2 regions of the Streptomyces sp. NPDC031225 genome follow, and region 2 is predicted to be linked to the other one. Evidence: riboswitches for the same ligand, from Rfam matches in the RefSeq annotation. Region 2 holds a riboswitch; the other holds the start of a gene.
What was found. A riboswitch is a leader RNA that binds a small molecule or an ion and turns the genes downstream of it on or off. The one in region 2 is predicted to bind ZMP and ZTP.

Region 1: another riboswitch for ZMP and ZTP. It lies ahead of ACZ48Z_RS20390 (bifunctional 5,10-methylenetetrahydrofolate dehydrogenase/5,10-methenyltetrahydrofolate cyclohydrolase); the one in region 2 lies ahead of ACZ48Z_RS03390 (glycine hydroxymethyltransferase).

What each region holds. Positions count from the first base shown of each region.
Region 1 covers NZ_JBVIHJ010000011.1:157,041-163,563, reverse strand. The annotation lists gene ACZ48Z_RS20410 (S-(hydroxymethyl)mycothiol dehydrogenase) at 1-26, opposite strand, end outside; gene ACZ48Z_RS20405 (ABC transporter ATP-binding protein) at 216-1,970, shown strand; gene ACZ48Z_RS20400 (hypothetical protein) at 2,484-2,780, opposite strand; gene ACZ48Z_RS20395 (nuclear transport factor 2 family protein) at 2,955-3,320, shown strand; ZMP/ZTP riboswitch at 3,470-3,552, shown strand; gene ACZ48Z_RS20390 (bifunctional 5,10-methylenetetrahydrofolate dehydrogenase/5,10-methenyltetrahydrofolate cyclohydrolase) at 3,575-4,423, shown strand; gene ACZ48Z_RS20385 (glycosyltransferase) at 4,557-5,786, shown strand; gene ACZ48Z_RS20380 (TetR/AcrR family transcriptional regulator) at 5,799-6,473, opposite strand.
Region 2 covers NZ_JBVIHJ010000002.1:108,495-115,017, forward strand. The annotation lists gene ACZ48Z_RS03370 (RNA polymerase sigma factor) at 1-496, shown strand, start outside; gene ACZ48Z_RS03375 (hypothetical protein) at 489-1,400, shown strand; gene ACZ48Z_RS03380 (hypothetical protein) at 1,628-2,230, shown strand; gene ACZ48Z_RS03385 (hypothetical protein) at 2,370-3,005, shown strand; gene ACZ48Z_RS03390 (glycine hydroxymethyltransferase) at 3,068-4,519, opposite strand; ZMP/ZTP riboswitch at 4,561-4,650, opposite strand; gene ACZ48Z_RS03395 (LLM class flavin-dependent oxidoreductase) at 4,761-5,612, opposite strand; gene ACZ48Z_RS03400 (DMT family protein) at 6,164-6,523, shown strand, end outside.

The DNA of each region.
Region 1 (6,523 bases), on a different contig from region 2:
ATCACTCCGCGTACCTCCTGCGCCATGGCCTGACCCCTTCTGTCGCCCGGTGCACGTCCCTGCCGACCCTACGCGTGACTGATCGGTAACGGCACTCGGACCAGGCCGGAGGAGCAGGCCGGGCGACCGGGACGGAGGGGGCTGGGCGACCGCACGTCGCCAGAGCGCCGACGTAGCCTGAAGGCTCAGCACGTCACCGGGCACGAGGGAGCACCGTGAGCACTGCCGAGACGGAGAGCGGCCCGCCCACCTGGCGGCTGCTCCTCGGATACGTGAGGCCGCACCGGTGGACCCTGCTCGCGGGTGCCGTGCTCTCGCTCCTGACCGGGGCCACCGGCCTGCTGCTGCCCCTGGTGGCACGGGAGTTGATCGACGACCTGTCCCACGACCGCACGATCACCGGCGCGTTGTTCATCATGTCGGCGCTCGTGATCACCAACGCGGCGATGGGCGGACTGGGTTCGTATGTGCTGCGGCGCACCGCGGAGTCGGTGGTGCTGGGCGCGCGGCGCGCCCTGTCGTCGTATCTGCTGCGGCTGCGCATCCCGGCCGTGGACCGTACCGAACCCGGCGATCTGATGGCCCGGATCACCTCGGACACCACCCTGCTGCGCGAGGTCACCACCGACTCGCTGGTGGGCCTTGGCACCGGCGGCCTCACGCTGGTGGCGACCGTGGTGATGATGGGCCTGGTCGACCCGGTGCTGCTGGGCGTCACGCTGGCGGTGATCCTGGCCGCGGGCACGGTGCTCGGGGTGATCGTGCCGCGCATCAACCGGGCGAGCCGGCAGGCGCAGGACGCGGTCGGTGTGATGGGCGCGTCGCTGGAGCGGATCCTCGGGGCGCTGCGCACGGTGAAGGCGTCCGGGGCCGAGCACCGGGAGGAGCTGACGCTGCACGCGGCGGCCGAGGAGTCGTGGCGGCAGAGCGTGCGGGCCGCCAAGTGGTCGGCCGCAGCGGGCAACACGGCGGGCCTCGCGATGCAGATCGCGTTCATCACGGTGCTCGCGGTGGGCGGGGCGCGGGTCGCGACCGGGGCGATCGACGTCGGCACGCTGGTGGCGTTCCTGCTGTACGTCTTCTATCTCATGTCGCCGATCCAGCAGGTCGTGGGGGCGATCACGCAGTACCAGACGGGTGCGGCGGCGCTCGCCCGCATCCAGGAGGCACTGAGCCTGCCGGCCGAACCGGCGGCTCTGCCCGCGCCGTTGCCCGCGGACGGCGCGGCACCGGCGGCCGTCGCCTTCGCGGACGTCCGGTTCCGGTATGCCGACGATCTGCCGTACGTCCATCACGGCGTGACCTTCGATGTGCCGGCGCGGGGCATGACGGCGTTCGTCGGGCCTTCGGGGGCGGGCAAGACGACGGTGTTCTCGCTGATCGAGCGGTTCTACGATCCCGAGTCCGGGGCGGTGACGCTGGACGGGCGGGATCTCGCCGAGTGGGATCTGCCCCAACTCCGCTCCGCCATCGGGTATGTGGAGCAGGACGCGCCGGTGCTGTCGGGGTCGCTGCGGGAGAACCTGCTGCTGGGGAACCCGACGGCGGACGAGGACGCGGTGGCGCGGGTGCTGAAGACGACGCGTCTGGACGGGCTGGTGGCCAAGCTGCCCGGCGGCCTTGAGACGCTGGTCGGGCATCGGGGGACCAAGCTGTCGGGCGGTGAGCGGCAACGGGTGGCGATCGCCCGTGCGTTGCTGCGGCGGCCCCGGCTGTTGCTCCTTGACGAGGCCACGTCCCAGCTGGACGCGGTGAACGAGGCGGCGCTGCGGGACACGGTGGCCGATGTGGCGCGTACGACCACGGTGTTGGTCGTGGCGCATCGGTTGTCCACGGTGACGATGGCCGACCGGATCGTGGTGATGGATGCGGGGCGGGTGCGGGCCGTGGGAACGCACCAGGAGCTGGTCGCCGGGGATCCGCTGTACGCGGAGCTGGCGGCGACGCAGTTCCTCGCCACCGCAGGGTGAGTTCGCGCCGTCGGCTTCCCGGCCGTCTGAGCCGCACGGCATCTCCTGCTCGCGGGCGCGTGGATCGTGTGGAACACGCGGCAGCCCGTCCGGGTGCGGCTGACGTGCCGGCCGACGCCCTCGTCCACCGGTCGACGGAAGTCCGTTCCACCCGAGCACGGGCGCACCCCCAGCGGCGGGCGTCGGTGGCCGCCGCACTGCCGCGGCCTCCTGGCCCGGCATCCGGTCCGGGTACCGGAGGCCGCAGACCGGGGGTTTGTGGGCGGCCGCAGGTGACGGGGCCGGGCGCGGTCTTAAGCGGTCGCATGCGATCGGCGACGGCCATCCGCAACGGCGCGCACGAGTACCGCTCCTGAGGCAGCGTCAGCACCTCGGGCAGCCCTCCTGACAAGGGTCCCGGCGCCCGGTGGTCGTCCTGCCTGAGGCATCCCCGGCCCTGATGCCACTTCCGGCGGACACACACCGAGGGCCGCCCGGATCACCGGGCGGCCCTCGGTGTGTGTGCGGGAGCGGTCAGGCCTCGACCGCGGGTACCAGCCCGGTGACGGGGGCGGCGAGGTCGGTGACCTGGTGCAGCTCGTTGAGCTTGTACAGGTCGTTGGCCTTGTTCAGCTGCGCGGAGACCTTCGGCATCTCGGCCTTGTGCTCCGCGGGGATGTCGCTGGCCGCGAGCGAGTCGAGCATGGCGATCGGGCTGAGCGGGCTCGCCTCCGGGGCAGCCGCGTCGGCCGCGTTCGCGAGGGGGGCGGCGAGGCCGGTGACACCGACGGCGAGACCGACCGCGGCGACGATACGTCGAGTTGAGATCATGTTGTCAGCAACGCCACCGACCCCCTGGCGGACACGGCCGTCCGGCGCCGCTCACTCGTCAGGCGGAGCGCCCGTACTGGGCTTGCCGTGACCGCCGAGGCGGAGGAGTCTCGTAGGAAAGAGGCCCTACGCGGCCCGCTCCTCGTCGGGCCGCGGCCCTCGAAGGAGGTCACCATGGGCACTGCGGCACGCTCCGGTTTCGACGCCGACGCACTGCGCCGGGGCATCGAAGGACACACTGCGGCGACTCTTCTGTCGCTCTACGCGGACGACGCCGAGATACGCGTCGTGGACCGCAACAGCCAGCCGAGCCACCCCACGGTGCTGCACGGCAGGGACCAGATCAGCGCGATGCTCGACGACGTCTACAGCCGCGACATGACGCACAAGCTGGAACAGTGCGTCGTCGACGGCGATCACGTCGCCTTCAGCGAGTCGTGCGAGTACTCCGACGGGGTACGCGTCCTCTCCGAGTCGATGCTGACCCTGCGGGACGGCAAGATCACCGAGCAGACCCTGATCCAGGCGTGGGACGAATAGCGAGAACGAAAAGGCCGAGGGTCCGGGTCACGTCGAACGGCTGACCTGGACCTTCTCGGCGCGGGGAGTATCCGCGCGGCAGGTTCTGCCGCGGTGCCCGCGGAAAGGAGCACGGGGCACGTCGGGCGGTTGCACGTCGGTTAGCCTGATGTCCGGACCGTGACTGGCGCTGAGGTGGATCACCACCGGGGAGCGGTTCGCACATTCGATGCCGTGCGCCTGGGCGATTCCTTCGATCGGCTCAGGAGTGGACCATGTCCCAGGCACGGCTCATGGACGGCACCGCGCTTGCCCGGCGCATCGGCGAGGACACCGCCGAGCGGGCGGCAGACCTCACCAAACGCACAGGTCAGTCCCCTTGTCTGGCCACGGTACTGGTCGGCGAGGACCCCGCCTCCGTCACCTACGTGCGCATGAAGCGCAACCGCTGCCGCAAGGCCGGCATCGAGTCCCGGCACGTGGAGCTGCCCGCGGCCACCACCACCGAGGAACTCGTCGGCACACTGCGTGCCCTGTCGGTCGATCCCACCGTGCACGGCATCCTCCTCCAGCACCCGATGGGCGCGCACATCGACGAGCGGGCGGCGTTCGAGGCGATCGCACCGGAGAAGGACGTCGACGGTGTCACCTTCGCCTCCTTCGCGACGATGAGCTTCGGCCTTCCGGGCTTCGTGTCGTGCACGCCCGGCGGGATCATGCGGCTGCTCGACGCGTACGACGTCGACCCGGCCGGCAAGCGTGCCGTGGTCGTGGGCCGCAGCGCGATCCTCGGCAAGCCGGCCGGCGTGCTGCTGCTCGCCCGCGACGCCACGGTGACCTACTGCCACTCCCGTACGGCGGACCTGTCGGCTGCCGTACGGGAGGCGGACATCGTGGTCGCCGCGGTGGGCAGGCCCCGGCTGATCCGGGGCCAGGACATCAAGCCCGGCGCGGTCGTGATCGACGCCGGCTACAACGCGGGCAACGTCGGCGACGTCGACTTCGACTCCGCGGTGGAGCGTGCCTCGCTGATCACACCGGTGCCGGGCGGCGTGGGTCCGATGACCATCGCCACGCTGCTGGAGCAGACGGTGGCGGCCGCCGCCCGGCAGCTCGGGGCCTAGCGCGGGCCGCGGGGGTCGGCCGCTCACCCTCGGGCCGCAGTTCGCGACGAGGGTGAACTGGCCGGATGTCACGGGTCGTTGAGGCCCTGTGGCGGGCCGTGGCGCCATACTGTCCGTCGTGCGGGTAGCGATCATGACAGCGGGCTCCCGGGGCGACGTGGCCCCCTTCACCGGTCTCGGGCACGGTCTGGCGCGGGCCGGTCACGAGGTCACCCTGGTCACCCACAGCCGTTTCGAGCCGCTCGCGGCCCGGGCCGGGCTCGGGTTCCACGCCCTGCCCGTCGATCCGCGGGCGGAGCTGGAGTCGTCGCGCGGGCGGGCCCTGCACCGCAGCACGACCGGCGTGGGCAAACTGGTGCGGGTGGTCGCGATGGCCAGGACCCTGGCCGTGGAGATGGCCGACGAGCTGGTGGCTGCCGCCCGGACCGCCGACGCGCTGCTCCTGTCCGGTTCGGTGGCCCCGCTGGGGCACGCCGTCGCGGAGGGACTGGCACTGCCCAGCCTGGGCCTCAACCTCCAGCCTCTCGCGGCCACCCGGGAGTTCGCGCCGCCCATGCTGGGCGTCGGTTCCTGGGGCGCGCTCGGCAACCGGGTCGCTGGGGCGGGACTGAACCTGGCCGTCGAGCAGGTCTTCGCCGCGGCGCTCCCGTCGGTGCGCACCCGGCTGGGGCTGGCGCCAGTGGGGACGGTCGCGGCGCTGCGGGCCCGGGAGCGGCAGGGCTGGCCGGTGCTGCACGGATTCAGCCCGCGGGTCGTCGCCCGGCCCCGTGACTGGCGTCGCGGGCTCGACGTAACGGGCTACTGGTGGCCGTACGCCGGGGACGAGCGGCTCTCCGACGAGCTGCGCGCATTCGTCGACGCGGGGCCGCCGCCGGTGTTCGTGGGGCTGGGCAGCGCGACCGTGCCCGATCCCGGGAGGATCAGCACCGAGATCGTGCGGGCGCTGCGCCGGGCCGGGCTGCGCGGGGTGATCCAGCGCGGGTGGGCGGGCCTGGCGGCCGGCGGCGACGACATGCTGACCATCGACGAGGCACCGCACTGCGCGCTCTTCCCCCGGATGGCGGCGGTGGTCCACCACGCGGGCGCGGGCACGACCGCGGCGGGACTGCGCGCCGGGGTACCGGCCGTACCGGTGCCGATCCAGTTCGACGAGAGCTTCTGGGCGGCTCGGCTGGTCGCGCTGGGGGTGGCTCCGCGCGTGCTGCCGCTCAGACGTCTGACCGCGGACACACTGGGGGCGGCGCTGGTGCGGGCCACCCGGGATGCCGGTTTCCGGGAGCGGGCTCAGGTGCTGGCGGCACATGTTCGCGAGGAGGACGGGGTGGCGCCGGTGGTGGCGGCCCTGGACCGCATGACCGCGTAGCGCTGTGGGCGGTCAGGCGGAATCCCGGGCGGGCGGTGCCGTCCAGCCCGGTGGCTGCAGGATTCCCAGCAGCTGCCGGACCAGTTCCTCGACGACCTCGTCCAGGGTCGCGTCCACCCACCCGGCGTTCCAGTCGTGGAGCAGACCGTTGACGCTGCCGATGAACGCCGTCGCGGCGAGCCGGAAGTCGCGGGGCGCCGCCTCGCCACGGGCCACCGCCCGCTGTGCCTCGGCGCACACCAGGTCCACCCAGTGCGCCCGGCGGGCCAGGCGCTGTTCCTCCAGCCGCGGGCTGACGCCGATGATCTCGACGAAGGTGATGCGCACCCGACACGGGTCCGCGGTGACGTTCGCCGCGTAGGCGCGGAAGATCGCGGCGGCGCGCTCGGCGAGCGGCAGGTGGTCCCCGCCCGCGACCGCCTCCAGCACGGCTGCCGTCGCCCAGTCGTTGACCTCCAGATGGAGCGCGGCCAGGACGTCCTCGAGGGTGCGGAACTCCTCGTAGAACTGGCGGGTGGACAGGCCCGCGGCCTCGCTGAGGGCCGCGACGGTCGTGGCGCGGTATCCGGGGGTGTCCCCGAAGAGCTGGAGTGCCGCGTCCAGGAAACGCCGGCGTCGATCGGCCTGCCGCTCCGCGGCGGTCTTGCCGCCATAGCGACCGGTCGGGGCCCTGAGCCTGCCCGTCACCGCACCTCCTACCCGGGCCGGACGCTCCGGCCTTCCGTATGTCGCCCAAG
Region 2 (6,523 bases):
CATCGCGCTGAGGGCGGCCGCCGCGCTCGGGGCGGGTGCGGACGCGGAGGACGTGGTGCAGCAGGCGTTCGTCAAGGCGTACTGCGCGCTGGGCCGCTTCAAGGAGAGCTCGGCGTTCAGGCCGTGGTTCTTGTCGATCGTGGCCAATGAGACGAGGAACACAGTGCGGACGGCGGCGCGCCAGCGCACGCTCGCCGGCCGTGAGGCGGCCTTCGCGGAGGCCGAGCCGCTGATACCCGAATCGGCGGACCCTGCGGTGGCGGCCGTGGAGATAGAGCGCCGTGCCGCGCTGGAGTCGGCGCTGGAGAAGCTGAGCGAGGAGCACCGGCTGGTCGTCACCTACCGCTATCTGCTGGAGATGGACGAGTCCGAGACGGCTCAGGCCCTGGGCTGGCCGCGGGGGACGGTGAAGTCCCGGCTGAACCGCGCGCTGCGCAGGCTGGAGAAACTGCTGCCGGATTTCGAGCCTCGGGAAGGGGGTGATGAGCGTGAGTGAGTCCTACGGCGGTGAGGGCGCCGACGGCACGCCTGCGCGTGCGTCCCGGCTGCCCGAGGAGCTGCGGGCGCTCGGGCGTTCACTGGACGCGCCGGGTGCGGGCGGGTCCGAGTCGATGGTGGAGCGGGTGCTGGAGCAGATACTCGCCGAGCGGCTGCCGGTCCCGGTGACCCGGGCGCCGGGGCGCGCCGACCGGCTGCGGGCGGTGCGGCGGTGGACGCGGGTGCGGTGGCGTTCGCTGACCGTGACGCTGTGCGGGCTGCTGGCGGTCCTCGCGCTCACGCCTCCGGTGCGGGCGGCGGTCCTGGACTGGTTCGACTTCGGCGGGGTCGAGGTGCGGTACGACCCGTCGGCGGTGCCCTCGCCGGGGGCCGAGGTGCCCGGCTGCGGACGCTCGGTGTCGCTCACGCAGGCCGAGCGGCGGGCGGGGTTCGAGCCGCTGGTGCCGGCGGCGCTCGGCACTCCGGACGTGGTGACGGTGACGGCCGAGCCGCAGGGGCGGTTCCTGGTGAGCCTGTGCTGGCGGGAGAAGGAGGAGACCATCAGGCTGGACGAGTATCCGGCCCGGTTGGACATCGGCTTCGCCAAGACCGTGCGGGAGCAGCCGGAGTGGCTCTCGCTGAGCGGGGACTCCTCGGACCCGGGCGGTGCCCATGACACGGCTCTGTGGTTCCCGCGACCCCACCTGCTCAGCTTCTGGCTGGTGGACGCCGGTGGTTCCCGCCACACCCGCAAGGAGAGGACCGCCGGGCCGACGCTGCTGTGGATGCACGGGTCAGATGTCCTGGACCTGCCGGATGTGACGCTGCGGCTGGAGGGCGTGGCGTCGAAGGTCCGCGCGCTGGAAATCGCGAAGTCTGTCGGCAAGCAGACGAATCCGGGCGCGGAGAAGTCCTCGAAATAGTGCGCGTGGGGTGGGAACCCCGTCGGGCCGGGCGGTGTACCAGAAGTGACACGCGGCTCGCGGACTGGCCGCACGGGGATCGTCTGCTGGGGGTTGACATGAAGGGGATCAGGACCGGCCGAAGGAACCGATGCCGTGAACTGGCAGCACAGTTGGGCGCGTTGGCGGCGGCGCTCGCTCTGACGGTGTGGAATGCGCCCTTCGCGTCGGCCGGTGGACCTACGAGCGTGCTCGTGGTCTCGCCGGAGAGCGGGGAGACCGCATCGCTCTACTTCTCCGACCAGGAGTTCGGAGAGTTGCAGCAGCTGCTCGACTCTCCGGGTGCGAGCACCCGGACCAAGCCGCCCGAGGCGACTCTGGCCACCGCCCGGCAGATCAACGTCACATGGATGCTGCACGACATCTCACCGTGGCGGCTGCACCAGGTCTACCCACTGGCCGGTTCGGACCAGGTGTGGATACGCGCGGACACCCTGCTGGAGCCGGTGAACAGCCACTGGTACCAGCCCAAGGACCCGGCCCATATACGCGTCCTGCTCAAGGACTTGGGCGTGATGGGCAAGATCTACGGCGGGGGTGATGCCGTCTTCCCGACGCCCGTGCAGGAGTCGGGGAGTCCTGCGGGGGCGGTGGAAACGGAGGCGGCGGGGACACCGACTCCCCTCGGCATCTCCGCCACGACGGATGACGGTGCCGGGTGGTGGTGGGCGCTTCCGGGGCTGGCTGCCGGAGCCGTACTGGCCCTGGCAGTGCGGTCGTTCGCGCTGCGGAGGCCGTGGGGCCGTCCGCGCCGGGAGCCGGGTCCCCGGCAGGAACTGCGCGATGTGTGACGAAGGGGGGTGACCGGGAGCTTGTGACAGCAGGCCGAGTCGATCGAGGGGGATGGCAGTGCCGAGGAGGGACACAGGGCTGCGGTTCGGGCCGCGCAGGGCGTTGGCGGTGCTCGCCCCGGTGGCGGTGGCGGTGACCGTGTTCGGGGCGCCGACGGCCGACGCGGCGACGCAGCCGATGCGGGAAGCGGGCCTCGACAGACCCGACCTGGCGATGGTCGTCTCCGGCGGCTCGGGCCGGACGAAGGCCCTGCGTTCCGGCGAGCCTGATTTCACTCGTCTGTGGCAGCTGTTCCAGCCGATGTCCACCGGCACGGAGCAGGTGTCGGACGCCTGGGAGGAGGGCCGGTATCCGTCGGTGCGGATCACGGTCGTGTGGGGGCTGACGGGTGTCGGTGGCTGGCCGCAGACGAGCTCGGCGCCGGGTGGTGATGTGGCCGTGGAACGGCAGGACCAGCTGTTCCTGGCCGGCGACGGCACACCCTGGGTCCGCACGGATCCGGCGCCGGAGCAGCAGGACGACGACATCCGCTGGCATCGGGCGCCACGAGCGGTCTTCGACCGGCTGGACCGGACGGGGCTGTTGGGCGGCGGTGAGGTCGAGGGTGCCGACGGGCCCGGGGACCCGGTGGAGGGCGCCTGGTGGGTGCTGCCGGGGCTGGCCCTGGGGTTCGCGGCCGGGGCGGGCGGCACGCGGCTGATACGCCGCGCGGCGGCCCGGCCGGGAGCCGGACCGCCGCGCGAGGGGCCGCGACAGGAACTCATCGATCTCTAGAAGCCATCGGTCCTTGACAACTCAAGAGCGTGACGTGCCGCCCGCCATCGCCGGAGCCGGGTTCAGCCGAGGTCGACCTCGGGGTACAGCGGGAAGCCCGCCACGAGGTCGGTGGCCCGGTGGGAGATCTCGTCCGCGACCTTCGGGTCGAGGATGTGCTGGGCCTTGGAGGGCGCGCCCGACTTGGTGGTGCCGGACTCCGTGGTGGTGAGGACGCGGTCGATGAGGCCGGCCACCTCGTCCATCTCGGCGGTGCCGAGGCCACGGGTGGTCAGGGCGGGGGTGCCGATGCGGATGCCCGAGGTGTACCAGGCGCCGTTGGGGTCGGCCGGGATGGCGTTGCGGTTGGTGACGATGCCGGACTCCAGCAGGGCTGCCTCGGCCTGGCGGCCGGTGAGTCCGTAGGAGGAGGCGACGTCGATCAGGTTGAGGTGGTTGTCGGTGCCGCCGGTGACCAGGGTGGCGCCGCGGCGCATCAGGCCCGCGGCCAGGGCACGGGAGTTGTCGACGATGCGCTGGGCGTAGTCCTGGAAGGAGGGCTGACGGGCCTCTGCGAGGGCGACGGCCTTGGCGGCCATGACGTGCGGGAGCGGGCCGCCGAGGACCATCGGGCAGCCGCGGTCGACCTGGTCCTTCAGGGAGTCGTCGCACAGCACCATGCCGCCGCGCGGGCCGCGCAGGGACTTGTGGGTGGTGGTGGTGACGATCTGGGCGTGCGGGACCGGGTCGAAGTCGCCGGTGAGGACCTTGCCGGCGACGAGACCGGCGAAGTGGGCCATGTCGACCATGAGCGTGGCGCCGACCTCGTCGGCGATCTCGCGCATGATCCGGAAGTTCACCAGGCGCGGGTAGGCGGAGTACCCGGCGACGATGATCAGCGGCTTGAACTCGCGGGCCGAGGCGCGCAGGGCCTCGTAGTCGACGAGGCCGGTGACGGGGTCGGTGCCGTAGGAGCGCTGATCGAACATCTTGCCGGAGATGTTCGGGCGGAAGCCGTGGGTGAGGTGGCCGCCGGCGTCCAGGGACATGCCGAGCATGCGCTGGTTGCCGAAGGCCTGGCGGAGCTCGGCCCAGTCGGCGTCGGAGAGGTCGTTGACCTGGCGGACGCCGGCCTTCTCCAGAGCGGGGACCTCGACGCGCTGGGCGAGGACGGACCAGAAGGCGACGAGGTTGGCGTCGATGCCGGAGTGCGGCTGGACGTAGGCGTGACGGGCGCCGAAGAGTTCCCGCGCGTGCTCGGCGGCCAGGGACTCGACGGTGTCGACGTTGCGGCAGCCGGCGTAGAAGCGGCGGCCGATGGTGCCCTCGGCGTACTTGTCGCTGAACCAGTTGCCCATCGCGAGGAGGGTGGCCGGGGAGGCGTAGTTCTCGGAGGCGATCAGCTTGAGCATCTCGCGCTGGTCCTGGACCTCCTGGCCGATGGCGTCGGCGACGCGCGGCTCGACGGCGCGGATCACGTCGAGGGCGGCGCGGAAGGCCGTGGACTGGGTGGACAGGGGCTGCTGCTCTGACATGGCGGCCTCCGGGCTGCGTGGCTTGTGGCGGTCACGGATCACGGTTCGGCCCAGGCGCACGGCACTTGGTCACTCACAGGCCGCTCCCCGATGGTCCGTCCCATCCCAGCGCGCCAGTCACGGCCTGTCGGCCAGCCTACCGGCCGGGGTGAACGGCTCCGGTGCGGCGTCCACCATCCGAGCGACGGCTTCGAGGTCCGGTCCCGGGTTCTGGACCTCGAAGCCGTGGCAGCGGACTACGTCAGAACAGCAGGTCGGCGAGGCGGTCGATCTGGTCGGGGTCCGAGGCCCAGCAGTAGAGCATCACCTCGTCGGCGCCGATGCCGACGTAGGCGTCGGTCGCCTCGCGGATCTGCCGGGGGGTGGTGAGCATGCCGCTCTCCATGTACGCGACGTGGTCGCTGAAGGCGTAGTAGTCGCGGAGGTTGCCGCGGGCCCGGTCCAGGGTGCTCTCGGGCCCGAGGGCGACGTTCGCCTGAGCGACCAGGCGTGGGCGGCCTGGGCGGTCGTGCTTCTGCCAGGCCGTTTCGGCGTCGCGGAACAGCTTGGACATGAAGGAGGGCGGCAGGGCGGCGCCGAGGAAGCCGTCGCCGAAGCGGCCGACCCGTTCGAGGGCGGCGGGGGCGAAGCCGCCGAACAGGACCTCCGGGCCGCCGGGGGTGGTGGGGGCGGGGCCGATGGGGCCGACGCCTTCGCCGTACGGCTCACCGGACCAGGTGCGGCGCAGCAGGGTCATCTGTTCGTCGAGGCGGCGGCCTCGGCGGTGGAGGTCGATACCGGCCGCCAGGCAGTCGTCCTCGCGGCCACCGACGCCGATGCCGAGGGTGAAGCGGCCGCCCGAGAGGCGGTCGAGGGTCGCGGTCTGCTTGGCGAGCAGGGCGGTGTTGTACAGGGGTGCGATGAGCACCTCGGTCTGGACGCGGATGCGGGACGTGGCGCCGGCGAGGGCCGCGAGGGTGACGAGGGGTTCGGGGTTGTTGTAGACGAGACGGTCGAGCAGGCCGAGGGTGCTGAAGGGGCCCGCGTCGGCGCGCCGGGCCCAGGTGAGCAGCTGGGCGGGGTCGTCGACGGGGAGGCCGAGGCCGATGTTCATGGGTGTGTCCTCCGGAGGGCGTACGGGATCCGCCGGTCGGCCGGATCCGGTGCCGCCCCTCCGTGGTGCCACGCGCTGTGCGCGGACCTGCTCTCGTTCTGCGGCGATGGTTCCAGAGAGCGTGTGCGTCAGAGTGCGAGGACGGTAACGCGGTGGAGCCGGGCGTGACAACGCGTTTTTCGGCACGCTCGCCAGAGGGGCCGTCGCGGGTACGGCCTCGCGGACCCACTCCGCCGGAAAGGCCCGGTGGCCCCTCGGAGATCCCGGCGGACTCCCGTGCCAGTGGGCGCCCTTGAGGGAGCGGGCGGGGTTGGGGTCCTTGTCCGCAGGGCCTGGTACCCCTCGCCGCGAGTGTCGCGGTCGACGCAGCGCTTGTCGGATCCGCAGGAAGCAGGCGGTGAGGGTCGGGGCGGGCGGGTCCGGCCCGCCGAGCGCGACGGCGTCCGAGCGGCTGTGTCGGCGTGCGGCGGGCGCCGAGAGATCGGTAAGAGCGTGACCGGGATCAGCCCACCCCTCTTCCCCTGCCCTAAGGTCCCTTTGTGCTCTTTGGAATGGTGTGCGCTCTCGGTGCCTCGGTCTGCTTCGGAACGGCCACCGTGTTGCAGGCGATGGCGGCGCGGGCGGCGGACGCGGGCGACGGCGGCGACGGGTCGGCGTTCGCGGTGACGTTGTTCCTGCGCGCGGTGCGGCAATGGCGGTATCTGGCCGGGCTGGCACTGGACGGGGTGGGATTCCTGCTGCAGATCGCCGCCTTGCGGTCGGTCCCGATCTACGCGGTCGGTGCGGCGCTCGCGTCGAGTCTCGCGGTGACCGCGGTGGTCTCGGCGCGGCTGCTGGGGGTCCGGCTGAACGGGAGCGAGTGGGGTGCGGTCGGGGTGGTGTGCGCGGGGATGGCGCTGCTGGGGATCGCG